Regions from separate parts of the Neobacillus solisequens genome, predicted to be linked through region 2. Evidence: predicted binding sites of a transcription regulator. Region 2 holds the regulator's gene; each other region holds the start of a gene.
What was found. The regulator Rex, encoded in region 2, represses fermentation and respiration genes when NADH is low (regulators of the CRP and FNR family bind a similar motif). The targets are predictions, from matches to a motif close to TTGTGAAATATTTCACAA.
Positions count from the first base shown of each region.

Region 1: ACI3K6_RS00715 (cytochrome ubiquinol oxidase subunit I) is a predicted target of Rex. The motif match lies at 5,516-5,533, and genes of this name have one in related genera.
Region 3: ACI3K6_RS06005 (hemerythrin domain-containing protein) is a predicted target of Rex. The motif match lies at 1,919-1,936, and genes of this name have one in related genera.

Region 1 covers NZ_JBKFGJ010000002.1:53,404-63,424, forward strand. The annotation lists gene ACI3K6_RS00665 (glycosyltransferase family 4 protein) at 1-178, opposite strand, end outside; gene ACI3K6_RS00670 (YheC/YheD family endospore coat-associated protein) at 294-1,376, shown strand; gene sspL (small, acid-soluble spore protein L) at 1,421-1,558, opposite strand; gene ACI3K6_RS00680 (divergent PAP2 family protein) at 1,644-2,132, shown strand; gene ACI3K6_RS00685 (DUF6123 family protein) at 2,169-2,438, shown strand; gene ACI3K6_RS00690 (DMT family transporter) at 2,468-3,388, opposite strand; gene ACI3K6_RS00695 (ribonuclease H family protein) at 3,532-4,188, shown strand; gene ACI3K6_RS00700 (zinc-finger domain-containing protein) at 4,228-4,395, shown strand; gene cspD (cold-shock protein CspD) at 4,465-4,665, opposite strand; gene ACI3K6_RS00710 (hypothetical protein) at 4,929-5,207, shown strand; gene ACI3K6_RS00715 (cytochrome ubiquinol oxidase subunit I) at 5,708-7,111, shown strand; gene cydB (cytochrome d ubiquinol oxidase subunit II) at 7,113-8,126, shown strand; gene cydD (thiol reductant ABC exporter subunit CydD) at 8,126-9,838, shown strand; gene cydC (thiol reductant ABC exporter subunit CydC) at 9,842-10,021, shown strand, end outside.
Region 2 covers NZ_JBKFGJ010000027.1:81,690-91,710, reverse strand. The annotation lists gene ACI3K6_RS21760 (ABC transporter ATP-binding protein) at 1-916, opposite strand, end outside; gene ACI3K6_RS21755 (sensor histidine kinase) at 1,032-2,138, opposite strand; gene ACI3K6_RS21750 (response regulator transcription factor) at 2,140-2,790, opposite strand; gene ACI3K6_RS21745 (ABC-F family ATP-binding cassette domain-containing protein) at 3,158-5,077, opposite strand; gene moaC (cyclic pyranopterin monophosphate synthase MoaC) at 5,239-5,730, shown strand; gene ACI3K6_RS21735 (redox-sensing transcriptional repressor Rex) at 5,761-6,423, shown strand; gene ACI3K6_RS21730 (YhbD family protein) at 6,754-7,377, shown strand; gene ACI3K6_RS21725 (polymer-forming cytoskeletal protein) at 7,391-8,110, shown strand; gene ACI3K6_RS21720 (cytoplasmic protein) at 8,126-8,836, shown strand; gene ACI3K6_RS21715 (MDR family MFS transporter) at 8,849-10,021, shown strand, end outside.
Region 3 covers NZ_JBKFGJ010000004.1:48,843-58,863, forward strand. The annotation lists gene ACI3K6_RS05985 (hypothetical protein) at 1-169, opposite strand, end outside; gene ACI3K6_RS05990 (hypothetical protein) at 349-855, shown strand; gene ACI3K6_RS05995 (hypothetical protein) at 874-1,260, opposite strand; gene ACI3K6_RS06000 (hypothetical protein) at 1,423-1,770, opposite strand; gene ACI3K6_RS06005 (hemerythrin domain-containing protein) at 1,996-2,517, shown strand; gene ACI3K6_RS06010 (MFS transporter) at 2,542-3,783, opposite strand; gene ACI3K6_RS06015 (ATP-binding protein) at 3,894-5,396, opposite strand; gene ACI3K6_RS06020 (MarR family winged helix-turn-helix transcriptional regulator) at 5,582-6,022, shown strand; gene ACI3K6_RS06025 (M3 family oligoendopeptidase) at 6,123-7,817, shown strand; gene ACI3K6_RS06030 (ATP-dependent Clp protease ATP-binding subunit) at 7,859-10,009, opposite strand.

The DNA of each region.
Region 1 (10,021 bases), on a different contig from region 2:
TGCCACGACTTTCTCTGTTAGGCAGCTTTTTGGAGGATTTTCCGAAAATCGTAAAATCTATTTTATCCTGAAGCACATGCGTCAGCTTTTCTATAACTGTTTCTACTGAACTAGATCGCTTAGAGGGAATCGGAAATGATCCTGGAGTGATAATGGCCACTTTTGGCTTTATTGTCATATGCTAAAGCACCTCTCTTTCAAATAAACAATATGAAAAGGTATCGTCACCATATACTTGACTAAGAATAAATTAAATAAACTGGATTAATGGCTCCATGATTGGAGGGAAGAGCATGGGAAAACAAAACATTGGAATTTTAATTGGCTCTAAATTATATCGGAAACTTCAAGCGGGAAGAAAAACTAAGATATTGACATTGTATGAGGAAGCATGTAAAAACTATAACCTTAATCCATGTTTCATTAGTTTTAAAGATATCATCCCCAACCAACCACAAATCAAAGCATATATACAAAATACAAACGGAGATTATCAACTAGCATATATAGAAAAACCGTTGGTCATTCATAATAGAGGGTATCAAAATTCAAAATCAGCCCAAAAAAGACTTAAGCGGTTGAGAGAAGAAGGCATGATGATCTTTAATGAGTGGAATTGTTACGGTAAACTTTACATTCATCAAATACTTATGGAAAATCAACAACTTATTCCTCATCTTCCAGAAACTCAAATTGTAAATGAAGAACACTTATATGACATGATAAATAAATATCAAGAACTTATTGTAAAACCAAATAAGGGAACTTTAGGAAAAAGGAATAAGAAACTCACTAAATTAAATAATCGTCATTGGATTTTGACCTCTCTCTGTGGTGATTCTTATAAAGAAGAAATCATGACCATTCAAGACTTAGTGTCAAAACTTGTAAAGACAAAACGGAATTATTACTTAATCCAAGAAAGAATAAATTTGGCAACGTTTCAACAAAATCCGTTTGACATACGTGTATCCGTGCAAAGGAATGAATGGGGAGAATGGCAGGTTACCGGTATGGTAGCAAAAGTTGCGGGGGTAGGCAACTTTGTAACAAATGTTGCCAGAGGAGGTACTTGTTATTCGCTTAATCAAATCCTTGAAGACCATCCACAATTACAATATAAACAAGTTTATGACGAGATCAAGTATTTGAGTCTCGCCATAGCAGATCAGTTAAGCAATCGGTTACCGTTCCTGGTTGATTTAGGTTTGGACATCGGGATTACAGAAAAAGGTTTTCCCATGTTTATTGAATGTAATGCCAGAGATTTAAGATATAGTTTCCGAAATGCAAATTTATTGGAAGTTTGGAAAGAGACTTATAAAACTCCAATTGGGTTTGGCAAATTCCTGTTGAATCAACAAATCCCTAAGTGAAAGATCTGGCTGTCGCTCGTTAAAGACAGCCAGTTTCTTCATTATTATTTAGTGTTAGCTTTTTTAGCTGCATTTTCTAACTTGCTTTTTGGTTCCTCCGTAAATTCCGCATCCTGTCCATAGCCTTGTGGATTAACACCAGGTGCTTTTACGCCACGGCTTGTATTTCCTTTTTTACTCATCGAACGTCACCTCCACTTTTTTAGTATGACCAGTTATATTAATAAAAGTCATTCAAACACCACACAATAAGGAAGAGGTGATCAGATGAACAAAGCTGTATATTTAGCCCTGTTTAGTATTGGACTAGCCCAAGGCTTAAAAATTCCCTTACACTTTTTTAAAAAGAAAGAATGGAGACCTGATTTATTTTTTGGAACAGGTGGTATGCCCAGCTCCCATTCCGCAGGTGTATCTACTCTAACTACTTATATAGCCCTTAAACGGGGCGTGCCAACGATGGATTTCGCTCTTTCCCTTATATATGGATTAATTGTCATGTACGATGCACAGGGGGTTAGGCGGCAAGCAGGCGAACTTACCTTAAAAGTTAATTCAATGAATGAGTTGATTGAAAAAATTCAAAAAAATGAAAGTGTAGAATTCAAACAAGATGCTCCAAAGTTAAAAGAAGTTTTAGGTCATAAGCCTGAAGAAGTGATTGGTGGTGCCCTGTTAGGAGTATTGGTGGGGATCGCTGGTCATTTAGCAACAAAAAAGGATAGAAAATGGCCTAAAATTAAGGTAAGATTTTAAGGAATATTTTATAAAGTTTGGAGCGTGTTGTGTTAAGTGCAAACTGTGGAAGATTATTTGCATTACTTGAAAGGAAAGGGTTTTCAATTTCAAGAGGACGCTGTCGGGTTTATATACTTCGGAAAACATTATACGAATGCTTCCGATGAGTTAATAAATGCAGCGATTGAAATGACTTTAAAGGCACAAAAAAGTTTTGATGGGAGTTTCTATGTTTTATTGCTCGAGACATTTATTTCTAAACAATTAAAAACGAGAAAAGATGTCTTAAAATTTATGAAGGAAAATGAAATAGCGGCAATATAAAAAGAAACTCCCAAATTTGAGGGAGTTTCTTAACTTTCCATACTGTTGCGTTTTCTTAAGAGAGGGATTTTATCCGAAGGCAGTTCAGAGAAAATCATCCCTAGAAAAATTAACATACAGCCAAATAAGGCACTTTGAGTTAAACGTTCATCAGCCCAGTAGTATCCGGTAATGGCAGCAAATACCGGCTCCATCGCAAAGATTAACGCAACTCTCGTGGCGGAGGTGTATTTTTGAAAGTTTGTCTGTACAAGAAAGGCAATAGCTGTAGCAAATATACTAGTAATTATTAGTCCAAAAATAATATCTTCTGATAACAATACATCCAAATTAAATGACTTCTTCCAATCCTCAAATAAAAAGGAAGAAATGGTAGAGAGCACAGCAACCGTTGTCAGTTGAATGGCGGTTAATAAAAGCGAAGGATATTGACTTGAGTATTTGCCAGTAAAAATAATTTGCAAAGCAAAACTGATTGCACAAATTAATACAAGACCATCGCCAATATTTAATGCAGAGATATCTGTCATAGTAAGTAAAAATAATCCAATAGTTGCCGTTAAAACGCCAAGTATACCGTTTTTTCTTGGTATCTGTTTAAATAACAACATGGAAAATACAGGTACTAGAACCACACTAAGTCCGGTAATAAAGCCCGCTTTTGAAGTGGTAGTATAAAGTAATCCAATTGTTTGGGTAATGTACCCCAGAAAAAGCCAGAAACCGATGAATACACCAGATGCCATCATTTTCCAGTTCAGCTGTTTTAATTGGTTCCGATCAAATAGAAGTAGTATGATAATTAATAAAACAGAGGCAATAATGAATCGGATTCCGTTAAATGCAAGTGGATCCAAATAACTAATGGCATTTTGGACAACCACAAAGGTCATGCCCCATACGAGTGTTACTAACAATAAACTGATGTCTGCGAAAATAGGTTTTTTCATGATGAAATAGCCCCCGATTCCATTTCCAAATATAACTAAAATTTTATCATATAATATTATTATCGTGTGATAAATTTACATTGTAATTGCAAGTATAATTTCAAAAAGTGTTAAAAATAAAATTTTTCGAAAGGCTGAAAAAAATGAAATATAGGCTTGAATGGATGTATAAACTTAAAAGTAATGATAAAGTTCAATGCACTTCTGAATGGATCTCCGGTGATGTCGCAGTTCAAATGGGAGATGAACTTGAGCAGACAGGTAAAATATCCGATTTGTATTTTTATGATGAGAATGGTACATCATGGATTTTAAAAGAAATGAAAAAGCTGTTAACGGAAATAGAAGAGGAACCTCAGGATATTACCGTATATTTTGATGGGGGGTTCCAAAAGCAAACGAATCAGGCAGGTCTTGGAGTGGTTATTTTCTTTAAGCAAGGGAAAAAGAAATATCGAATTCGCGCCAATGAACGGTTCGATGAGATGGATTCGAATAACGAAGCGGAATACGCTGCTTTTTATTATGGCTTAAGAATTTTAGAAGATCTCGGTGTTCACCATCTTTCATGTGAGTTCAAAGGTGACTCTCAGGTGGTGTTAAAGCAGCTTGAAGGAGATTGGCCCTGCTATGAAGAAACGCTTAACCGCTGGCTAGATCGGATTGAAGAAAAAATAAAATCAATGAAAATTAAACCAAAGTATACTCCAATATCAAGGAATGAAAATAAAGAGGCGGATAAATTGGCAACACAGGCCTTAGAAGGAAAAGAAATCTTTGCAAAGACACAAATTTTATAGGAAGTGGGGTGCCAATGATCATTGAAACAAACAAGCAGAATGGAGCTTTTTAGCCAGGTTGAAAAGTTAATGACACAATATTGCGAGGGCTGTTTCGTTCATAAAACACTAAAAAATGAAAATGGACGAAGAACAGCGCATCGATTCTGCATTTCTCAATGCACTGTTGGAGAAAAACTAAGGGAATATGGTGACAAACTTATGTAACAGGTCCGGGAAAATTAAAAAGGCTGACAGTATTGTCAGCCTTTGCATTTTCATTATAAGGTTGAAAAATTAAAGTTTAACTACGTTAGATGCTTGAGGTCCACGGTTTCCTTCAACGATTTCAAAAGAAACTTCTTGGCCTTCTTCTAATGACTTATAGCCATCTCCTTGGATAGCGCTGAAGTGTACGAATACATCGTCTCCGCCTTCAACTTCGATAAATCCAAAGCCTTTTTCATTGTTGAACCATTTAACTTTGCCGTTTTGCATGTACTTCTTCCTCCTAAGCCTTTCAGGACACCTTATGTAAGTCCAAAGATAAAAATATTTACCATGTAACTGGAAGTCGATCAGGATGCTAATTGTATTCGATTACATGATGCTTTAAATATACAATAATGCCAAAAAACAGTCAAGAAAAGGCAGTAGGAAAAGCCGATTAATAAAGGATTATTTTCATTTTATTTAACATAAAAAGTTAGTTTGTTCATATGTATAATTTACCAAATACTTCTTACCCGAGGTGAGGATAAGTGTATCGATTTTCAATAGAAGGAGAGGAATGGATATTAAGATTCTCACCACAGATTCTCATCGACACTGACGAAAGAGAAGAAATAGTAATGTCATTGCTGCATATTGGAGAAGATCTGACAGGTTTTCCTCATGGAGATGCTTTTATTATGTTTTCAAAGAAAATTGGTGCCATTGTATTTGATGTCGAAAGAATACCTTCACTTATCTTAACTGTTTCCAATATTGTTTCCAAAGAAAATTGGTATACTCAAGAATCATCTGTTAAACCGCGATAATAGTCCTATTTTACTTTAAGGCTCAGTTAAACTTGGCTGTTGATTTGCGCTCCAGGTGCAAGCGGTTCGTGGGCGTTTCGGCGAGCCTCCTCGGCGCTTGCGCCTGCGGGGTCTCTCCAGAACCGTACTCCCACAGGACGTTGATTTTCTTCCTAGAATTCGCCCACGCACGAAGGAAATGCGTTAGCATTTTCGAGGAGTCTTCGCACCTTCCGCTCCAATCAACAAAGTGTAAAAAATCAACACTGTTCTTTAACACAGCCTACTTTAAAAAGAAGGGCAGCAATGTGATTGCTGTCCTATTTACTTTGTGATATTTGTAACAAATTTGACACAAGTTACAATGGTTACACTGGTAAATATTGATATAATTAAATTGATTTAAATCACATTATATGTGTGTTTTCGTTCACACATATGTAATATTAATCATCATTGTGAAATGATGAGCATAATACTATTTGCACTATGTTAATATTAAAAAAAGGGAGTGTTAAACGATGGATCCGGTTATATTGGCAAGACTCCAATTTGCAGCGACAACCATATTTCATTTCTTCTTTGTTCCACTATCAATTGGGCTTGTCCTCATCGTCGCATTAATGGAAACCATGTACGTCGTCAAAAAAGACGAAATGTACAAAAAAATGGCAAAGTTTTGGGGGCACTTGTTTTTAATTAACTTTGCTGTCGGGGTTGTCACAGGAATTATTCAGGAATTCCAATTTGGAATGAACTGGTCGGATTATTCAAGATTTGTAGGGGATGTCTTTGGTGCGCCGCTTGCGATAGAGGCACTATTAGCTTTCTTCATGGAATCAACCTTTATCGGTCTTTGGATTTTTGGCTGGGAACGCTTTTCGAAAAAACTCCACCTTGCTTGTATTTGGCTTGTTTCATTGGGAACCACTCTTTCTGCTATTTGGATTTTAACAGCTAACTCATTTATGCAAGTTCCTGTTGGATTTAAAATGAATAATGGTCGGGCAGAAATGAATGATTTTCTAGCACTAATTACTAATGGACAGTTATTGGTAGAATTCCCTCATGTTATTACAGGAGCCCTATGTACAGGAGCATTCTTTGTAGCTGGAGTCAGTGCTTTTAACCTATTAAAGAAAAGAAATATTTTATTTTATAAGAAATCTATGAATATCGCCTTAATCATCGGTTTAATCGGCAGTATTGGGGTAGCACTTTCCGGACATACCCAAGCGCAATATCTTGTGAAAACGCAACCGATGAAAATGGCTGCTGCAGAAGGAATCTGGAAAGACACTGCAGATCCCGCGCCATGGTCAGCATTAGCTATTATCGATACAAAAAATAAAGAAAATTCATTTGAAATTAATATCCCATATGCCTTAAGCTTTTTATCCTATTCCAAATTTGAAGGTAGCTTAAAAGGAATGGAAACCCTGCAAAAAGAATATACAGCGAAATATGATTCTGTGGTTGGTAAAGGAACGAACTATATTCCACCGGTTAAAACCACCTATTGGAGCTTTAGGTTCATGATTGGTTTCGGGGTGGCTATGATTCTATTACCGATTATAGGAATGTATCTCTGGAGAAAAGGACGCCTTGAAAACAGTCCTTTGTTCTTAAAGTTTTTATTGCCGGCCATCGCTTTTCCGTTCTTGGCTAATACTGCCGGCTGGATGATGACGGAAATGGGCAGACAGCCATGGACAGTGTTTGGATTGATGACCACCGCTGATGCGATTTCGCCGAATGTCCCAGCAGGAATGATATTATTCTCTACTATTATGTATTTGTTAGTATTTACCATTCTTTTGGTGGTCATGGTATATCTAATGATCCGTGAAATTAAAAAGGGCCCTGAAGTACTTCAAGCAGTAGACGCTAAACCTTCAACTGACCCATTTAAGGTAGGTGCTTAACATGGAATTAAGTGAATTATGGTTTGTTTTGATTGCAGTAGTCTTTATTGGTTTTTTCTTCCTTGAGGGTTTTGATTTTGGAGTTGGAATGTCCACACGCTTATTGGCACGAAGTCAAGGTGAACGAACAGTCATGGTCAATACGATTGGACCATTTTGGGATGCCAATGAAGTGTGGTTGCTGACTGGAGGGGGTGCCATCTTTGCGGCATTTCCAAATTGGTATGCAACGATGTTCAGTGGTTATTATCTCCCTTTGTTAGCCGTATTGCTTTGCCTTATTGGTCGTGGAGTATCATTTGAGTTCCGTAGAAAAGTGAAAAATACGAAGTGGACAAATACCTGGGATTGGGTGATTTTTGTTAGCAGTCTGCTTCCGCCATTCTTACTTGGAGTATTATTTACCAGTATGCTAAAAGGTATGCCAATTCATAAAGATATGAATATGAATGCTGGATTCACAGATTTTATTAATTTGTACTCCATTTGGGGTGGAGTGACTGTCACGCTGTTATGCTTTCTGCATGGACTGTTTTTCCTTACACTTAAAACGGATGGAGAAATCAGGCAAAGAGCCAACCATTTGGCAAAGAAAGTGACACTGGCTGTATTAGGAGCTTTAGCTGTTTTCGCGGTATTATCATGGTTTATGACGGATATTTTTGATGAGCATCTCATCCCGGAGATAGTACTTGTTGTTCTTATTGTTTTGTCTTATGTATTTGCCTATTTGTTTATTACCCAAAAACGCGAGGCGTTGGCCTTTACGATGTCCGGATTGGGCTTAGCGTTTACAGTTTGTGTGATCTTTGCAGGTCTATTCCCACGGGTAATGATCAGTTCCATTAATAAAGCCTTCGATTTAACGGTGTACAATGCATCCAGCGGAGGTTATTCGCTAAAGATCATGACAATTGTAGCGTTAACCATTCTGCCATTTGTATTGGGATACACGATTTGGAGCTACTACATTTTCCGTAAACGCGTTACGGATAAGGAGCATCTAACTTACTAATGAATAAAGATATGTTCACTTACAAAGGCGCAAAAACCTATATGACAAAATTGGTCTTGTTCACTACCTTCCAAAGTGGATTTATCATAATCCAGGCATATTGCTTGTCAGCTGCAATCTCCTCTCTTTTCAGAGGAGATTTATTTCATGATGTGATTAAATTTTTAGCAGCATTCCTATTGGCACTCATGCTTCGCCAACTAATTACCATCTGGAAAAAGAGAATGGCTTTTCATTTTGCTGCCAGTACGGGAGAAATTTTGCGGAAGTCTTTACTACAAAAAATATTTCAGTTGGGACCCCGGTTTGTAAAAAATGAGGGTTCTGGCCAAACTGTAACTTTGGTAATGGAAGGTATTGTGAAGTTTCGACGCTATCTGGAAATCATCTATATCAAGTCCATCAACATGCTGCTTATTCCTATGGCGATAGTCCTGTTTATCTTATTTGAAAATCTTCGTTCAGCTATCGTCTTAATTTTGGCAATGCCCATACTCATTATTTTTATGATTCTTCTTGGGTTGGCAGCTAAATCTAAAGCTGATAAACAATTTGATTCTTATCAAGCTTTATCCAATTATTTCGTCGACTCCTTAAGAGGGGTGGAGACATTAAAATATTTAGGTTTAAGTAAAGCCCATATTGATCGAATTGCCTTGGTAAGCGAACGGTATCGCAGCGCAACAATGGCTGTATTGAAGGTTGCATTCTTATCCTCATTTGCTCTAGATTTCTTTACGATGCTCTCAATTGCTACCGTGGCAGTATTTCTGGGGATCGGACTAATAGATGGTTCGATTGGGTTGCAATCGGCTTTGACTATTTTGATTTTGGCCCCTGAATATTTTCTGCCTGTAAGAGAATTGGGGGCTGATTATCATGCAACCCTTGATGGAAAAAATGCAGAATCTAAGATTAAGGAGATTTTAAGCTACCCATCATTATCGCCAAAAGAGTCAGCCGAAATATCATGGCAGCCCAATAGTGCTTTTTCTGCCACTGGTATTTGTTATCAATTTCCTGATCATCCGGGGACTGGCTTAAAAGATCTTAATTTTACCATTTCTGGAGCAAAAAAAATTGGAATTATCGGAGCGAGTGGTGCAGGGAAATCAACCTTTATTGATTTGCTTAGCGGATTTCTTCCACATTCGTTGGGCAATTTTCAGCTAAATGGACAAAGTATAGCCACGCTCACTGATGAAAGTTGGCAAAATCAAATTACTTATATTCCACAACATCCTTATATTTTCAATGATACTATCATGAATAATATTCGTTTTTATCAGCCTAGTGCTACTGATGTTGAAGTAGAAATAGCCACTCAAAAAGCGGGATTGCTAGATGTGATTGAGGGTTTACCGGAACGATTTCATACGGTCATTGGTGAGGGCGGGCGGGCTCTAAGTGGAGGACAGGAACAGCGTATTGCCATTGCACGTGCTTATTTAAGTAAAAGACCCATTGTTATGCTCGATGAACCAACGGCCCATTTAGATATTGAAACGGAAGCGGAAATAAAGGCAGCCATGTTGGAATTATTTCAGGGAAAATTGGTGTTTTTAGCTACCCACCGTTTGCATTGGATGACGGATATGGATGAAATCTTTGTTTTGAATCAAGGAGAAATAGTTGAAAAAGGTTCCCATGAACAACTCATGTCATTACAATCAATCTATTATAAATTTGTTTTAGGTCAGGAAGGAGAATAAAAAGTGGGAAATGAAAATTGGATTCTGCCTTATATTCGTCAATACCGCCATTTTTTTATTGTTTCCATTCTCCTTGGGGCGCTAACCATTGCATGCGGTGGGGCGCTGATGTTTACATCAGGGTACCTCATATCAAAAGCTGCAACCCAACCTGAATCCATTTTAATGGTGTATGTCCCAATT
Region 2 (10,021 bases):
CGGTTAACGTTAAAAATACGGTTTCTAAATTGGGTTCTTTTTCATGCAAGGAGCGGATTTCGATTTCCAGTGCCATAAAGTGTGCAATAATCTTGTTTAAGTTATTCACTCCGGTACCGGAAGTAATTTTAATGAGATTGTCTTCGACCAGGACGCCTTCCACTCCGTTAATACTTTTTAAAGTCTGGGCATTTATGTTTTCAGTGGACTTCACTTCAATCCAAATGTCCTTTGTATCAGTAATAATGGATTTAAGCTGTTCCTTCGTTCCTTCGGCAATAATTTTTCCATGATCAATAATCGCAATACGGGAGCAGATTTCCTCTACTTCCTCCATATAGTGGCTGGTATAAATGATGGTACAGCCCATTTCGTTCAGCTTGCGAACAGATTGTAAAATATAGTTGCGGGACTGTGGATCAATACCCACTGTTGGTTCATCCATAATAATAAGTGAAGGGCGGTGGGCAATCGCACAGGCGATATTTAGGCGTCGCTTCATTCCTCCTGAAAAGCCTTTTGGATAGCTTTTTTGCTTATCTTGAAGCCCAACGAATTCCAAAGCAGCCTCTACCTTTTCATGTAGTTCGTCACCGCGAAGGCCATAGAGTCCGGCAAAAAACTTCACATTTTCATAGGCGGTAAGATCTTCATAAATGGCCAAATCCTGCGGAACAATGCCAATATTCATTTTGGCAAACCGACTGTGTTTCACAATGTTTTTTCCAAGTATGCTGATCATTCCATCGCTGCTGCGGAGGAGGCCGGCAATCATATTAATGGTAGTGCTTTTTCCGGCGCCATTGGAACCAAGAAAGCCGAAAATTTCTCCTTCTGCAACAGATAATGACATATTATCAACAGCGATATAATCACCAAATTTTTTTGTTAAGTTTTTAATTTCTAATACGTTCATCTCTTCACCCCTAAATACTTTCTATGGTCTTAGTATAAAAAAAAGAATGAACGCGCATAAGTGCAATCGTTCATTCTTTTCACATGAAGAAATTCATGTTTTATGGATGGGATATTCATGATGAGATGGGAATCAGGGTAGTGACGGAAAAACCATTGGAGCTGTCCACAATGACTTTTCCGTTGACTGCTGCCGTTCGTTCCTCCATCCCGATCATTCCCAGACCTTTTTTAACCTTTTCCGCTCCTGAGCCATTATCCCGGACTTCTACTCTAATGATTTTGTTTAATATTTTCATATCAACAGAAATAAGGGTAGCATTTGAATACTTAGCAGCGTTGGTTAAAGCCTCTGTGGCATTTTCCTGGATTATTTTCCACTGGATTGGTGAAATAATATCTAAGTTACCATCATAGGTAAGGGCAGTTTTAATCAGATGCTTTGCCGAAAACTCATCCATCAATAACTTAATTCGATGAATGCCGACCTGTTCGGTGGGAGGTTTTAGATTTTTTAGGGTTAAACGGATGCTTTCGATGCCATCTTTAGAAATATTAATAGCATTTTGCAGCAATTCCATTGCTTTCGGTTGATTTGTATCCATTAACCGTTTGGCAGCTTCCATCTGAAATAAGGCACCGGTCATAGTGTGGCCGATATTATCATGAATTTCTTGAGAGATCCGGTTCCGTTCCTCTAACTTAAAGGTATATTCTGATTGTTTTATAAACTCATTATGATCGTTTAAATCCTTTGTTAACTTTTGCAGTGATTTTCGCAGTTGGTCGATTTGCTGTTCATCCTTTGTAATCCGTTCCCCATAAGTGGCTATCATTGAAAGTACCATAAAACTTAATATCGCAACCATGCCATAAAGGGGCTGCAACTCTTTTCCTAAATAGATGATTGGAAAAAAGGAGACAGCAAAAATCAAAAAACGTTTATTAGTAAAATGAGCAGAGATTTCTAATAAGGTTAGTGGTAAAAGAATAATAAAGATCGGATAAATAGAAAGATAAGCCATGATAATGAGACTGCCTGACAAGACAAGAACGATTGTTTGAATCATTGTTTTTCTTATAATATGAAAGGTAATATTGATGCAAAAATAGAGCAACATGGCAAATACCATCCATGCTATATGGGCATGATGGGATTGTGCACCGAGGATGGAAATGTAAAGCATAAGGACAAGCTTAGTTAGAATGATCCAGAATTCCATGCTACTCCACTTTCCCCGTGATATAGTAAATGGCAATTTGGGTTCGATGTTCAAGGCCAGTTTTGCCTAATATAGAAGTAATGTAGTTCGCTACGGTACCTTCTGAAATAAACAGCTGTTTGGAGATTTCCCGATTGGAAAATCCTTTGGCTATGAGCGACATGATGTCCTGTTCACGTTCAGTAAATAGCTTTTTATCAATCTTCGTTTCTGTTTCTCTCGTCCCGACTAGGTTCGCCTTAATTTTTTCTAAAATAACGTCCTGAAGAATACTATTCCCGTTAAATACACTTTTGATGGCATCGCGAATCCGTTCCGGTTCGTTATTTTTCAATAAGTAACCCTTCGCTCCGTTTTTTACGGCATCCAGAATATATTCATCATCATCAAATGTAGTTAATATGATGGGCTTTGTAGCAGTGTTCTGCGTTATTAGTTTTGTCGCTTCTACGCCGTTCATGTTGGGCATACGCACATCCAATAAAGCAATATCAACGGAGTGTTTTTGACAGTAATCGAGGGCTTCCTGACCGTCACCGACTGTGTCTAATACTTCAAATTCGTCATATGTACTGAGAATAATCTTTAATCCTTCTCTGATAAAGGAATTATCATCTGCTATCAAGACCTTAATCTTTGGGACTTGTGTCATGTATTCCCCTCCAATTTCATCAATGTCTTAATTGAAATTATAACAGTAATAAATACTGAATTGTGAATAAATAGGGGAAATTTAATCAAACGATTGATTAATCATAGTTATTACTAATTAATCGATTGATTAAAATGGTTCCTTTGTGGATAAATATTGGGAGGAGATTATTGATAGTGTGGATAAGGTTGCTATTTCTGTTGATAATGTGGATAAAACGGACTAAAACTGTGGATAATGTGGAAAAGCTTAATGAATGTAGTAAAATAAACCTAAGGTAATGTGAATAAAATTGTGGAAAAAGTTCTTTGTTTAGTGGATAACCTTTTTTATGTAAAAAAACCGGGCTAATGGAGCCCGGTTTTATTCATTCAGCCAGTTTTGCCCATTCTTCTAGTAAAAGGTCAAGCTCGGCTTTAGCCTGTTCATTTTTTTGCGTAATTTCTAATACCTTTTCATGATCCTGAAAGACCTCAGGTTCACATAATAACTGCTCGTACTCTTGGATGGCTTCTTCAATTTCTTCAATACGAAGTTCGATTTCTTCCAACTTCCGTTTCCGCTGCCGTTCCAGCTTTTTTGACTCTTTATCTTGATGGTACGTATTCTTTTCCACCATCTCAGTCTTGGGTTGCTTTTTCTGTGATTCAGCAAGGGCTAATGCTGCCAGTTCCTCCTGCTCGAGTTTCTTTTCGACATAATAATCATAGTCTCCAAGATACTCAGTGCTGCTTGTTTTGCTGAGCTCTAACACCTTAGTGGCAATACGGTTAATAAAGTACCGGTCATGGGAGACGAACAGAATCGTTCCCGGATAGTCAACTAGTGCATTTTCGAGTACTTCTTTACTATCAAGGTCCAAGTGGTTGGTCGGCTCGTCCAGGATTAACAAGTTGGCCTTTTCAAGCATTAGCTTTGCCAGCGCAAGCCGGGCCTTTTCACCACCGCTTAAGGAGGAGACTGTTTTAAGGACATCATCTCCGGAGAACAGGAAGTTACCCAGTACTGTCCTAATTTCCTTTTCAGGTTTAAGAGGATAGTCATCCCAGAGTTCATTTAGGACACGCTTATTGGACTTTAAGTTGGCTTGTTCTTGGTCATAATATCCAATAGTAAGATTGGTACCGTAGTTAATCGTTCCTCCAAGCGATGGAAGTTTTTTAATAATCGTCTTTAACATGGTGGACTTGCCAATCCCGTTTGGGCCTACAAGTGCAATACTTTCTCCCCTAAAAACTCGAAAAGTGATATTCTCTGAAACTTTCTCACCCTCATAGCCAATTGCCAGGGAGTCCACCATCAGTACGTCGTTCCCGCTTTGCTTTTCAATTTCAAATGAAAAGGATGCAGATTTTTCATCCCCGAGCGGACGGTCCATCACTTCAATTTTTTCAAGTTTTTTGCGGCGGCTCTGTGCCCGTTTGGTTGTGGACGCCCTTGCCAGGTTCCGTTGAATGAAATCTTGCAGGGATGCAATTTCCTGCTGTTGTTTTTCATAAAGCTTCAGATCGCGTTCATAATTGGCAGCCTTTTGCTCCAGATAGTAACTATAATTGCCTGTAAACCGCTGAATTTGGTTTCGGGAAAGTTCATAGACCTGGGTAACGACTTTGTCCAAGAAATAGCGGTCATGGGAGACAATCAGAATGGCTCCGCTATAGCCTTGTAAGTATTGTTCCAGCCAAGACAATGTTTCAATATCAAGATGGTTGGTCGGCTCGTCCAGGATTAAAATGTCTGGTTTTGTTAATAAAAGTTTACCAAGGGCTAGGCGGGTTTTTTGACCGCCGCTCAGACTGGAAATTGAAACGGCAGAATCCTGAAAATTTAAACCGTTAAGGACAGACCGAATATCTGCTTCGTACTGATAGCCTCCTTGTTCCTTAAAGGTGACCTGGAGCTGATCATATTCCTTTAAAATCCGCTCATATTTGGTTGGGTTATTAAAGACTTCAGGATCAGCCATTTGCGCTTCAAGTCTTCGCAAAGCCTTTTCTTGCTGCTGAAGATGTTCAAAGACGGTTAACATTTCATCCCAAATGGACAGACTTGATTCCAACCCGGTATTTTGCGCTAAGTATCCGATCGAGACACCCTTTGGCTTGATAATTTCTCCACCGTCATGGGAAAGATGCCCTGCGATAATTTTTAGAAGGGTGGATTTTCCAGCACCATTACGACCTACAAGGGCAACACGGTCCCTCGTTTGTAATTCAAGCTTAATATTGGATAAAATAAGGTCAGCACCAAAGTATTTTTGTAATTGATTAACTTGTAATAAAATCATATTTTTTCACCTCTATTACCTAGGAATAGTGTACCGTATTCCTGAAATAACGGCAATAAAGCAGGATATTGTACGTTTTGGAAAAAAATATCACCATTCGCTCAAACTTTCACACACAGAGACGGTAAAATATAGTATCATTTTTTTTGGAGGACTATACTATGGCAGAGTTTACGCATTTTAATGAAGAAGGCAGAGCAAAGATGGTGGATGTAAGCGATAAGCCGGAAACGGCGAGAACAGCGCTTGCGCATTCTAGCATTACTGTGAGTAAAGAAATTTATGAAAAAATCACTAATGAGGAAATGAAAAAAGGCGATGTCTTAGCAGTTGCCCAAGTGGCAGCAGTGATGGCAGCGAAAAGGACATGGGAAATCATCCCGATGTGCCACCCGATTCCATTAACTGGTATAAATGTTACTTTCTCCTGGGAAAGCGATAACGATCAGTATACATTGCAAATTCAGGCAACAGTTAAGACTAAAGGGCAGACAGGTGTTGAAATGGAAGCGCTAACAGCGGCGTCTGTTTGTGCATTAACGGTATATGATATGTGTAAAGCAGTGGATAAGGGTATGGTAATCGGCCCTACCTACTTAATGGAGAAATCCGGCGGCAAAAATGGCGATTTTAGACGACTTGATCGAATATAAACAAAATGATTAGCGGGGTGAAGGAGTAATATGTCGAATGAAACAATGAAAATCCCACAAGCAACAGCAAAGCGATTACCCTTATATTATCGATTTTTACAAAACTTGCATTCTTCCGGAAAGCAACGAGTATCATCAGCCGAATTAAGCGAGGCAGTAAAAGTAGACTCCGCAACAATTCGCAGGGACTTTTCCTATTTTGGAGCCCTTGGTAAAAAGGGTTACGGCTATAATGTCAATTATCTATTGTCCTTTTTCCGAAAAACCTTGGATCAAGACGAATTAACGAAGGTTGCCTTAATTGGGGTAGGGAATTTGGGCACAGCCTTTTTACATTATAATTTTTTAAAAAATAACAATACGAAAATTCAGTGCGCGTTTGATGTTTCACCCGATAAAATTGGCACTTCCATCGGCGATGTTCCGGTTCTGTCCATGGATGATTTGGAAAAACATTTGGTCGAGGATGATATTTCGGTTGCGATTTTAACCGTACCTGCTCCTGTTGCTCAGATGATAACGGATCGCCTTGCGAATACAGGGGTCAGAGGTATTTTAAACTTCACCCCTGCCAGATTAAATGTTCCAGCCTCCATTCGGGTTCACCATATTGATTTAGCAGTTGAACTGCAATCATTGGTGTACTTTTTAAAGCATTATCCATCAATTGGAGAAGTAGAAGTTGAAGAATAATTTTGCCATGGGTCTTTCCATAATTGGGAGGGCCCATTTTTTTTCTAAAAAAAGGAGTAAGACAGAGACCCCTTATTAACCCGAAAAAGGGAGAGGTCCTCGAAGGGTGGGTTTTGGAAAAAGTGATGAGAGAATTCCGATAGAAATCGCAAGTACCTCCTAAAAAACATTTTGATGGGCGGTATTCCTGGATAGAGGCGGACCCATTTTAATGGTCCGGCCTTTTTTTTTTGGTAGGATACCAAAAAATTTACAAAATGATAAAACAACGCCTTTACAACGTAACAGTGTTATGTTACATTAATGTCATCGGAAAGGAGTTTTTAAAAAATGAGTGAGGAGTTAATTTCTAAAAAAGAGTTATTGGATTTAGCAGGAATATCATATGGGCAGTTATATCGCTGGAAGCGAAAAGACTTGATTCCCGAGGAATGGTTTATTCGCAAGTCCACTTTTACTGGTCAGGAGACTTTTTTTCCTAAAGAAAAGATCTTAAAACGCATCGAAAAAATCCAAACGATGAAGGAGAATTTATCGTTGGATGAATTGGCCAATATGTTTTCTCCAAGCGTAACAGACCTACAATTATCAGCTGAAGAACTAGTAAAACGAAACACTGTTTCGCAAACAGCGATAAATCTATATCTGGATATTGAAAAAAATGGTCCTGACTTTAATTTTTCGAGAATACTTGAAATATATGTATTAGATAAGCTATTGCAGTCCGGAGAGGTAAATCTCGAAGAGGGAAGAATGATCGTTCAGCTCCTAGTAGCTAATCGAACGACGATTAAGCAAAAAAGCGGTGAGTTAGTGATCACCCGAAAGCTAGGTGTTTCTTCGTGCCTATTAGCAATCAATGCGGAGAGTATTCATTTTGAAACGGGAACAAAGGTTGTGTCCCGCCTGCCATTGATGGGCTGCATGGAAGAACTAAAAGCCAAATTACTATAAAAGGGGAATGGAAATGGATACGCAAAAAAAGGGAGACCTTTATATAAATGGCATTGGATCATCCAATGGCGGACAATTTGACAAAGTGTTGATTAACGGCAGAGGAAGCGTCAATTCCGATATCGATTGCAATGAATTTGAATGCAATGGTTTAGGTACAGCAAAAGGGAATATTCGGGCGGAAAAGGTAATCGTGAGCGGAAAGAGCAAAATGGAGGGGGACGTGAACTCCAATGAAATCTTAGTTGAAGGGACCGCTAAAATCAACGGTAACGTAGAAGTGGAAAAGCTGCGAATCTCGGGCCAAACTTCTATAGGTGGCTGGCTTAAAGGCGAGGAAATTCAAATGAAAGGGACCCTTTCTGTTGGTGGCGATTGTGAAGCTGAAACATTTAAAGGAGAGGCTCAATTTACTATTGGCGGATTGTTAAATGCCGATGAAGTGGATATAAAAATCTTTTGGAATTGCCATGTAAAAGAAATAGGCGGGAGAACCATTAGGGTCGAGTATAAAGAGTCGCTGGTCGGAAATTTGCTGAAACCTTTTACACGCCACCAATTAGTGACGGACCTAATGGAAGGGGACAAAATTGAGGTGGAGTATACAAAGGCCAAGATCATTCGCGGGAATGACGTAAAAATTGGCCCGAATTGTCAAATCGGTTTAATCGAATATACAGGTGAACTTACCGTCGACAAGTCAGCTGAAGTCGGCGAAACAAGAAGGGTGTAATAGGAGGGGAAAAGGATGAGCAAGATAGAAAACTTAATCATCAATGGATCAGGAAGTTATAGCGGAGGCAGCTACGATAAAGTCAGTATCCGAGGTGAAGGTACCATTGTTCAGGATGTGGAATGTGCTGCTTTTCATGTATACGGTACGAGTAAGGCGGAAACAAACGTAAAGGCTGATAAGGTAAAAGTCCTGGGTGAGGCCAAAGTAAGAGGAGACTTAGAGGCAAAGGATACCACTGTGATGGGTACCTTGGAAATTGGCGGAAGAGCCCGTTTGGAGAAAATCAAAATCTTAGGTCAACTCGAAGCGGGAGAACGTTTAACGGGTGTAACAGCCACCATTAAAGGAGGACTTACTGTTAATGGCGATGTGGAGTATGAAACGTTTGATTCCAGCGGTGGATTTGAAATAAAGGGACTCCTCTCAGCTGATACCATCCAAATTGGCCTGCGGTACGGTGACAGTAAGGCCGCTGAAATTGGAGGAGAGCGAATTATGGTAAAACGAAAGAAAAATTCGTTACTTCCTTTTGGAAAAAGTCTAGGAACGTTAACGGCCCAAGTAATTGAAGGGGACGATATACATTTGGAAAATACAAAGGCTGATATCGTTCGCGGAAATAAGGTGTTGATTGGACCAGGATGCGAGATAGGGCTGGTCGAGTACACGGCGGATTTACAACTTGACCAGAGTTCAGTGGTCAAAACAAAGACAAAAAGGTAAAGGAGAAATAGGATGACAACAAAAGAAAGTAAATTAGGCTTGGTTGTGGCAGGGTTATTATTAAGTATTTTAATGGCCTCCATGGACAATACGATTGTCGTAACGGCTATGGGGACCATTGTCGGAGACCTCGGTGGTCTCGAGAGTTTTGTTTGGGTAGTTTCGGCTTATATGGTAGCGGAAATGGCGGGCATGCCGATTTTCGGAAAGTTATCGGATATGTACGGCAGAAAGCGGTTCTTTGTCTTCGGTCTGATTCTATTTATGACCGGATCGGCATTATGCGGAACGGCCGAGACAATTACCCAGTTGAGTATTTACCGAGCAATACAGGGAATAGGTGGAGGCGCGCTAGTTCCCATTGCATTTACGATTATGTTTGACCTGTTTCCACCTGAAAAGCGCGGAAAAATGGGCGGGATGTTCGGAGCTGTTTTTGGAATGTCGAGCATATTTGGACCACTGATTGGAGCATATATTACCGACCACATCAGCTGGCATTGGATTTTCTATATTAATTTACCTCTAGGGATACTCTCGCTTATTTTTATCCTCATCTCCTATAAGGAATCACCAAGCCACCAAAAACAATCCATTGACTGGTGGGGAGCCGCCACGTTGATTGGAGCGGTTGTTAGTCTAATGTTTGCACTGGAGCTAGGAGGTCAGAAATATCAATGGGACTCCACACTTATATTAAGTTTATTTGCAGGCTTTACCATTCTGTTTGTGATCTTTTTATTCATTGAAAAAAAAGTAAAGGACCCAATCATTTCATTTACCATGTTTAAAAATCGGCTGTTTGCCGGCAGCACCATTGTAGGGTTGTTTTATGGGGCAGCATTTATGTCAGCCACCGTGTATATCCCGATCTTTGTCCAGGGAGTTTATGGCGGAAGTGCAACGAACTCGGGTCTCGTCTTACTGCCAATGATGCTGGGATCCGTCGTAACAGCACAGGTAGGCGGCTTTTTAACAACTAAACTGAGCTACCGAAATATCATGTTTATGTCCAGTGTCATTTTTATTTGCGGATTACTGCTTCTTAGCACCATTACACCGGAAACGAGCAGGACATTGTTGACACTTTATATGATTGTCGTGGGATTAGGGGTTGGGTTTTCATTTTCAGTATTAAGTATGGCTGCTATCCATCCGTTTGGAGTTGAACAGCGCGGTTCTGCC
Region 3 (10,021 bases), on a different contig from region 2:
TCCACTGGTTATAACTTATCCTATTTTCATTACCAAGCAGAGTGCCGACAGTCTCATGAGTGATTTTATCGAATTGAAAGTTCTTAAGTTTATTTTGATGGGCAATGAAAATACCAGATGATTTTCCCAGACTGTCAACTGAAATATTTCCAAATGAAATGTCAATCATTTTACCCTTTCTCCTTTCCCTTCATTACAGCCTATTCAATTATTGGGCGATTGACACAATTGATGTATTTTTAATAGGCATACATCACAATCCTTAATGTTGAGACATAGGGTACAATATCAAGAAATAAGTCCTTAAGAAAGCGATGAAGATAATAACTAAAGTGTGGTGAGCAAAGTATGTTAAAATCCTCCCAATTTCATTTTGCAGGGAATATTAATGTCCAAACCATGCAAAGGCAATCAGGCATCTTTATTGGGGAAAAGAATCATGCGATTGGCTGGAGTGCACATGGGAAAGAAAATAGTGTCATCGGTAAAATTAGTGGTCAATCTAATTTTCTTTTTCATAACATCTCGATATTAAATGATCCTGATTTTATTGATACTCCAATCGATGACCGTGATATAAATATATCGTTTGAGACACCTGATAATGGGAATACTTCGAGCCTCGACCTTGAAAGCATTAATGTTAATGCTATGTTCCAAAATAGTGCTGTATTTGTTGGAAAAGGTCATGTGACGGGGATGGATGGAAATGAAAAAATTAATTATGCGCAAGGCAGTTTGTTTGGAAATCAAAATCAATTTGTTCATAACGTAAATACCACAAATGATCAGGATGTTTTTGATGCCATTATTGAAGATCAGGATATTAAAATTGCGGATATCAAAGGTGAGTAAAATGTCTAGCTCACGACACTATTTGAAATTATTTTTTAAACAGAAACCCTTTGCCGTTTTTGAAATATTCGGTTGGAGATTCGATGCTTCTGATCGTGAATCCATTTTTACTTTTTCTTTATCCATTTTAAAGATATGAGAGTCGGATAGATCTCCGTTACTCCCAATATTATTTCCAATTATTAATTTCCCGCTTAATTCATCAATTTCCAAATTGTCTAATTTAAACACAATGTTTTCCAAATGATCAATTTGGACATGATCAATATGAATCTTCTTTTCATTGTTTTCCTTTTGGTTTTGCTCCAGTAACTCGATAATACGATCTAATTTAGTAAGAATTTGGGAGTCTGTTTTCATTTCTTTTTCAAACAACCTTTTTTTAGTAGAAAAAAATTTAAACATAAACTCCCCCCTGTTACTAAAATTTATGCGGGGAAAATACTTCATAGGCATTATTTAATAAAATTCTAGATTTGAACTTAAAAATTGCATGATTCCTATATGTACGTTTTTTCACATGAGAAGTTAAAAAGAAGGTGAAGCTGAAGGGGAATGTTTTCAGGACTAGCTAATTCTTTCTAGCTTTGTAGTGGAGGCTAAATGATCAAGTTTACTAAGATCGTAAAGGGTAGATGCAAGTGAGATGGCATCGTCCATTTTTTCCATATTTGCTGAACAGAAGTAAGGTTTTTTCCAATCAAAATCTCCTTCTTTGTCAGCAGGATATATACTCACTTTCCAGTGATAATAAATCATTGCTTGCGGAAGCTGGACACCTTCAACAGCAATCAGCCAATGTGAGGCGGCTAAACTTGGTGAATAGTCATCCGCTTTTTTTAATGAACATAAATCATTTACTCCAATTGGGACTAATTCCTTTGGATAAAAATCATGGTGATTCGGTGTTTTCAATAAATATTCCCTCCCTTGTTATAGTCTTGATTTTATTATATTAAACTTTACAACCTTTTTTGAATATAAATGTTAAAATTTTTTGAAAAATGGAAGATTTTTATAAAATTGTTATGATCCGGTCAAACTAAATAAATATTTCACTTGAATGTGACTTTCCTCACTACATTGGCTGATAGCAGATTTTATACTTAGAGGCAACAAATCGATCAAGAGGTGAAAAAAATGAGCGGATGTATGAGTGCCTTCAGCGGCGGCCCGGATATTGAATTAAGCAAAGGCCTGAAACAATTGAAAGAGGAGCATCCTCCTTTATTAGCTCAATTGGAAGAATTGTTTCAATTGACTCAAAGGATTGAGCAGGAACAGGATATTGATCCTAATTTTGAATTATTGATTGCGAAGGTACAGCAATTTAAGGCGGATTTGGACCCACATTCAGAACGGGAAGAAGGCGTGCTATTCCCAATGTTAGGTGTTTATATTGGAACCACTTCCGGTCCTATTGCGGTAATGGAGTATGAACATGATCAAGCAAAAGCGAATATCAAGGCGTTTTTAGAAGGAGCAACTAATGGCGAGACCTCTGAAGAAAAAAAGGAGCTTGGTCAATTAGTTCAAAATGCATATTTTATCTTAACTGAGCACTTTGCCAAAGAAGAAAATGTTCTGTTCCCAATGGCGCAAAGAATGTTGACCGATGAGGAAAAAGAAGAATTATATCAAAAAATCCAAGAAATAAAATAAAGGATGGGCACACCCATCCTTTTTTCATGCCTTTTTATTCCATTCCCACACTTTCTGATCTGATGGCAGCAGAAACGAGATTAATCCCAATAATGGAAGAACCCCCAGCCATTTGATCATGGATTGTAAGCTGATTAAGTCGGCGATATACCCTAGTCCAACCGAACCAATAGCCCCCATACCAAATGCAAGACCTACCGTTAATCCAGACATCAACCCAATTTTTCCGGGGACTAATTCCTGTGCATACACAACCGTTACCGAAAAGCTGGTCATTAATATAAAGCCAGATATTATTAAGAATGCAAATGCCAGCATTTGGGGCATATGCGGGATTAGAATGGAAAAGGGAACTGTAGACAGCATGGAAAATGAAATAATCTTTTTCTTTCCAAACCGGTCTGCAAGGGGACCGCCAAAAAAGGTCCCAAATGCCCCAGCAACTAAAAAAGCGAATAAGAATAGCTGTGATTCTTTAATTGTCAAGGCATACGCCTTCATTCCATAAAAGGCGTAGAAATTTGTCATTCCCGATATGTACCAGGATCTTGCAAAAATCAACAATAAAATAAACCCGAGGGCACGGATAATCTCTTTTGATAATCCAGGTTGATCTTGAAAGGTGGAAGCTTTTTTCTTTCTAAGATTAGGTGTTGATAATAGTCTCTGATTATACCATTTAGCAATATAGATTAATAATATAACGGCAAGAGCAGCAACAATAGAGAACCAGGAAGCTCCTAATTGCCCTAATGGGACTAAAATTAAGGCGGTTATCAGTGGAGCCAATGCCTGGCCTGTGTTGCCTCCTACTTGGTAAATGGATTGAGCAAGACCTCTGCGATTTCCTGCAGCCATGTAGGCAACCCTAGAGCCTTCCGGATGAAATACAGCAGAACCTAGTCCAATGAAAATAACGGATAAGACGATGAAACTAAAATTAGAAGCGAAACCTAATCCAAGCACACCCACCAAGGTAAAAGTTAGCCCAATGGGTAAGGCAAAAGGCATTGGTTTTTTATCTGTGAAGATCCCAACAATAGGCTGCATAACGGACGAAACCATATTAAGAGCAAAGGCAATAATGCCCAACTGCGTAAATGATAAACCCATGGTCTTTTCCAAAATTGGAAACATCGCAGGTACTACTGCCTGAATGGCATCATTCAATAAATGGCATAGACCAATAATCATCAGAATTTTGTATATAGTTCCTTCTGTTTGTCTTGGAGTGGATGTAGGTAAGGCTGCTTGCTGATTACTCATGGTACCCCCCTTTTTACAATTTGATATTCTTATCTTACTACCTCAAATCCAATTTGAGAAACAAATTGTTTCTATTTTCGAAATATATGAAAAAAGAGACCGTTTCGGCCTCAATGGTTTAATTTTAATGGCAATATAATAGTAACGGTTGTACCAACAAACTCAGTACTCTTTACTTCAATCGTACCACCAAAAGAGTCAACAATACGTTTACAAATAACTAGGCCAAGGCCAGTTCCAGTCTCTTTTAAAGTAAAGAAAGGCTGAAAGATCTTATCTAAATTTTCTTTTGAAATTCCTTTTCCGTTATCGGTAATTTCCAATATACAACATTTTCCCTTCGACTCAAGGTTGATCTGTAACATCCCTGTCTCTTCGATGGATTCAATTGCATTTTTCGTTAAGTTGAGTATTACTTGCTTTAACTGATCCTTTATACACTCAACCATAATGGAATTTTGTGAAATGGTCCAGACACATTCAATATTCCGTGAATTTGCCTCTGAAATGATAATGGGTTTTAACTCATTCAGTGTTGCGGTTATGTTAACATCTTCTCTTAATTGTGCTGTGGGTTTACCTAAGATCAAAAATTCACTTACAATTTCATTTATACGATTTAACTCGGAATTAATCACTTCGAAATAGTAGCTGTCCTGTTTATCTGTATATTTTTCACTTAAGAGCTGTATCAGGCCTTTTACACCGGTTAATGGGTTACGAATTTCATGGGCCGTGCTGGCAGCTAGTGTTCCTACCAATTCGAGCTTTTGAAGTTCATTCTGTTTTCGTTCTTTTAAAGTTTGAATTTTTAATAGAATATATTGAATACACAGGTAAAGCAAATGGGCAACAATGAATATCATAATAAATAATTGAAGAAACTTGGCTGACACTTTTCTAGGGCTAATATCAGCAATTTTTACTTTTATGCACCAGGGGAGATGATCCATAGGCTGAGTAACCCAGTTTTCGGTCTGGTTTGTTTCAATATTATTAGTATTCAATTGAATAATAGGTGTACTTTCATCGTTTATAACCATTAATTTTGTATCTGGAGTCAGTACTCTCATTAAATTTTTCATATAATCCATACGTAAGTCAGCTACAATTATAGCTTGTAACTGGTGGTTTTCATCAAGCACGGGAGTAGCCAACCCTATTATTCTCTGGTTGTTTTGAAGAATCTCGACTTGGTTGGAAATAACTGTATCCTTGGTTTGGATCACTTCCTGGATAAATTTCAAGTCTGTAAAATTCCGTTCTCCGCGAAGAGGTGCAGTACCAGTCATTAGATTCCCGTTAGGATCGAGTAAAAATAATCCTCCATATCTAAGATCATCCTGATAGACTTTAATCAACAGTGGCTGCATTTTTTGGGGAGAATCCAAATTTTCTTTTGCAGATAACGAGAGAATTTTTAAGCTTGTTGTTGTTTCGCTGATAAATTGATCCCAGTTTTTTTGGTAAACCGAGGCAATCCATAGTGCATCATTTTTTCTGTTAACTTGATTATCATGTAAGATTTTAAAAAAAGAAGATAAACTTAAAATAATGACTGGTATGATGACAATAATTATATAAATAGGGATATTCCCTTTACGTATTTTCATGTGAATACCTCATAATAAAGTCTGTTCCGTCGAACCCTTCCTATTTTATAACATATTTTAAAAATATTCTTGCCTTTTCCTGAAAAATTGACATAAAGGTGTTTTTTTTTTATAATAATTTTGAAATCGAGATAATTTCAGATGAGGGATCAAATTCAATTCACCACCAAAAAGGATGAAATAATATGGAAAATGCTTCTATAGAAAAATCTTTAAAACTTTTTATTGTTTTATCAAGGGCCTTTAAGGCGATTAATGAACATGTAAATAAAGTCATTCAAGCAAATGGGCTAAATCCAACTGAATTCGCGGTATTGGAACTGCTTTATCATAAAGGAGACCAACCGTTGCAGCAGATAGGAGCAAAAATCCTGCTCGCAAGTGGCAGTATTACTTATGTTGTTGATAAATTGGAACAAAAGGGGTTATTAAAGAGAATTGCTTGTCCGAATGATAGAAGAGTCATCTATGCGCAAATTTCCGATGAAGGCAAAGAGTTGATTATGGAGATCTTCCCGGATCATGCCAAACAGATTGATAAGCTTATGTCTAGTCTGAATGATGAGGAAAAATCACAAGCAATCGACCTTTTAAAAAAGTTAGGAATTCCAGCAGGTAAATTTTAAACGGCTTAAGAGCCGTTTTTTTTATGTGAAAAAAGGCTAAAAAATAGTGTATAATAAACATTGGTTGAAAAATTTGGTAAATCCAAAAGGGGGAGTTACATTGAGCTTTGAAAGTTATACATATAAACGGCCTAATCTCGATGAAATAAAAGAGGAATTTGAAACCATTTTAGATCGCTTTAAGAATTCAACTACAGTTGACGGACAAAGCAAAGCAATGGATGAAATAAATCAACTGCGCAATAGTGTTGGCACAATGTTTACCCTTTGTTCCATCCATCACTCCATTGATACAAATGACGAATTTTATAAAAATGAACAGGATTACATGGATGAAATTGGGCCTGAAGTGGAAGGGTTAGTCACCAGTTATTACCAAGCCCTTGTTGATTCCAAATTCCGCCCTGAATTGGAGAAAAAATGGGGGAGCCAGCTCTTCGCCTTGGCAGAAGGTCAGCTAAAGACATTTAAACCTGAGATTGTGCCCTTACTCCAAAAGGAAAATCGTTTAGTAACGGAATACACAAAGCTGGTTGCATCAGCGAAAATCGAGTTTGAAGGCGAAGAGCGGACACTGGCGCAAATCGATCCATTTATTGAATCTACTGACCGGGAGATGCGCAAGCGGGCAAGTGAAGCTAAATTTGGCTTTTTTGGCCAACGCGAAAATGAACTGGATCGGATTTATGATGACCTAGTAAAGGTTAGAACAGAAATTGCCCAAAAGCTTGGCTACCAAAATTTTGTAGAACTTGGATATTACCGTATGATGCGGACCGATTATAATGCTGAAATGGTGGCAAATTTTCGTAAACAGGTAAAAGACTATATCGTCCCGATCGCGACAAAATTAAAAGAGCGTCAGCGGGAACGTCTTGGCTTGGACCAATTAAAATTCTATGATGAGTCCTTTTCATACCAATCTGGCAATGCTATTCCAAAGGGAAGCCCGGAATGGATTATAGAAAATGGTCAAAAAATGTATGAGGATTTGTCTAAGGAAACAGGAGAATTCTTTAGATTCATGCAGGAAAACAACCTGATGGATCTCGTTGCCAAAAAAGGGAAAGCAAGCGGCGGTTATTGTACGTATATTGAAAATTATAAAGCCCCGTTTATCTTCTCTAATTTTAACGGTACTTCAGGGGACATCGATGTGCTTACCCATGAAGCAGGGCATGCTTTTCAAGTCTATTCAAGCCGGCATTTTGAAATACCGGAATATAATTGGCCGACGTATGAGGCATGTGAAATTCATAGCATGAGTATGGAATTTTTTACTTGGCCTTGGATGGAGCTTTTCTTTAAGGAAGATACGGATAAATATAAGTTTTCTCACTTAAGTGAAGCTTTGCTATTCTTGCCATATGGTGTTTCTGTGGATGAATTCCAACACTGGGTATATGAAAATCCAACCGCAACACCAAAGGAACGTAAAGCGCAATGGCGAGAAATTGAACGAAAATATTTGCCTCATAAAGATTATGATGGAAATGAATATCTTGAGGGTGGCGGCTTTTGGCAGCGCCAAGGGCATATTTATAATTCTCCATTCTACTATATTGATTACACATTGGCACAGATCTGTGCGTTCCAATTCTGGAAACGATCAAGAGAGGACAGAGAAACAGCTTGGGGAGATTATGTAAAGTTGTGTAACCTTGGCGGTAGCCTGTCGTTTACGAAGCTTGTGGAAGCGGCCAATTTAATTTCTCCATTTGAAAACGGCTGCGTGGAATCGGTCGTCGATGTCATTGAGCAATGGTTGAATTCCATTGATGATAAGAAATTATAAAAAAAGCGAAGCTGCTGATATAATGCAGCTTCGCTTTTTTATTAGTGAATAGACACAGCCTCGGAAACAACTTTCAATTCATGTTCCTTTACAATCGTGATTAATTTTTTCACATCAGGCTGTTCTAAAATGTAATCGGCAATTTTGTCCTCTAATTGTTCTTGGATGATTCGGCGGAGTGGGCGTGCCCCGAATGCTGGGTGATAGCCAAGCTCAGCTAATTTTTCTTTTGTTTCATCATTGACAACCAGTTCGATACTTTGCTCATGTAAAGTTTCTTGCAATTCATTCAACATGAGATCAACGATTGTTAAGATGTGTGTTTTATCTAGTGAGTTAAACTCAATAATCGCATCAAAACGGTTTAAAAATTCTGGTTTAAAGAAGCTGCCAAGAGAATCTATAATACTTGTTTCTTCCACTGTGTCACTTGCCCCGAATCCTACATGGATAGGCTTTAATCCGACTCCTGCGTTACTTGTCATAATGATAACTGAATCCTTGAAGCTGACCACTCTACCTTGGCTGTCGGTCAGACGGCCGTCCTCAAGAATTTGCAGGAACATATGCTGCACATCAGGATGTGCTTTTTCAATCTCGTCCAACAGAATAATACTGTATGGATTACGTCGGACTTTTTCCGTGAGTTGTCCTGCTTCATCATGACCTACGTAACCAGGAGGTGAGCCAATTAATTTGGAAACACTGTGTTTTTCCATATACTCACTCATGTCGAGACGAATCATCGATTCTTTGGTGCCAAATAATTCTTCAGCAAGTGTTTTTGTTAATTCAGTTTTACCAACACCGGTAGGACCCACAAATAAGAAGGAACCGATTGGGCGATTTTTTGGCTTTAATCCGGCACGGCTGCGACGGATCGCCTTAGCAACCTTTTGTACAGCCTTTTCTTGCCCAATTACTTTTCTGTTTAGATGTTCTTCGAGGCTTTTCATTTTTACTTGTTCATCTAGCTGCAATTTTCCGACTGGTATCCCTGTTTTTTGTTCGATTATTTCCTGAATATGAGCGACAGTTACAACTGGACGATTAATACCCGATACCTGATTTAGTGATTTTTCCAATTTGACTTCCTCATCGCGAAGTTTTGCCGCCTTTTCATAATGTTCTTGTTTAAGAGCTTCTTCCTTCTCTTTAGCAATTTCCGCTAAACGGGCCTCAAGATCTTCACTATCCTTATATTCGGAAGAAAGATTTAATTTTGATCCAGCTTCATCAAGTAAATCTATCGCTTTATCAGGGAGGAAGCGGTCTTGGATATAGCGCTGTGATAAGTTTACACAGGCTATAATGGCTTCTTCTGAGTAGGTTACTTCATGATAATCCTCATACTTTTTCTGCAAGCCTGTTAAGATAGCAATGGCAGCCTCTGTAGTAGGCTCCAAGACATGTACTGGCTGAAAGCGGCGTTCTAATGCAGAATCTTTTTCAATTTGTCGATATTCTTTTAATGTGGTGGCACCTACCACTTGGAGTTCGCCACGGGCTAGTGCCGGTTTTAAAAGGTTTCCAGCATCCATGGAGCCTTCAGCAGAACCTGCCCCAACAAGCAGATGAATTTCATCGATGAACAGGATGATATTTTTTCTTTCTTGTAACTCGGAAATTAATTGCTTCATCCGTTCCTCAAATTGTCCGCGAATGCCGGTGTTCGCTACCAATGAAGCAACGTCGAGCAAATAGACTTCTTTGTTTAAAAGCTTGCTCGGAACGTCTGAATCAGCGATTTTCTGTGCAAGGGCTTCAGCAATAGCTGTTTTACCCACGCCGGGCTCCCCGATTAAAACTGGATTATTTTTATTTCTTCGGTTAAGAATTTCGATCACTCTTTTGACTTCTTCATCACGCCCAATCACAGGATCAAGTAAACCCGCTTTAGCCATTTGCGTTAAGTTTCGGCCAAACTGATCAATAATTCCACCATGTCCTTGTTTTCCTTCTTTATGTGGTGCAAACTGACCAGATTGATTTGGATTATTATTTTTTTCCTTAAAAAGCTCTTCAAAAGGGAATCCCTGAAAAGGATTCGTATTCATGGAAAAACCTGTGCCCAGTGCTTGTTTTTCCTTTACATAACAATCATGACATAGTTTTAATTCTTTTCGTTGTCCATTCACGCTTATATTTAATTGGATATTTGCTTGATTTTGATTGCATCTTTGGCAAAGCATTACTCAAAACCT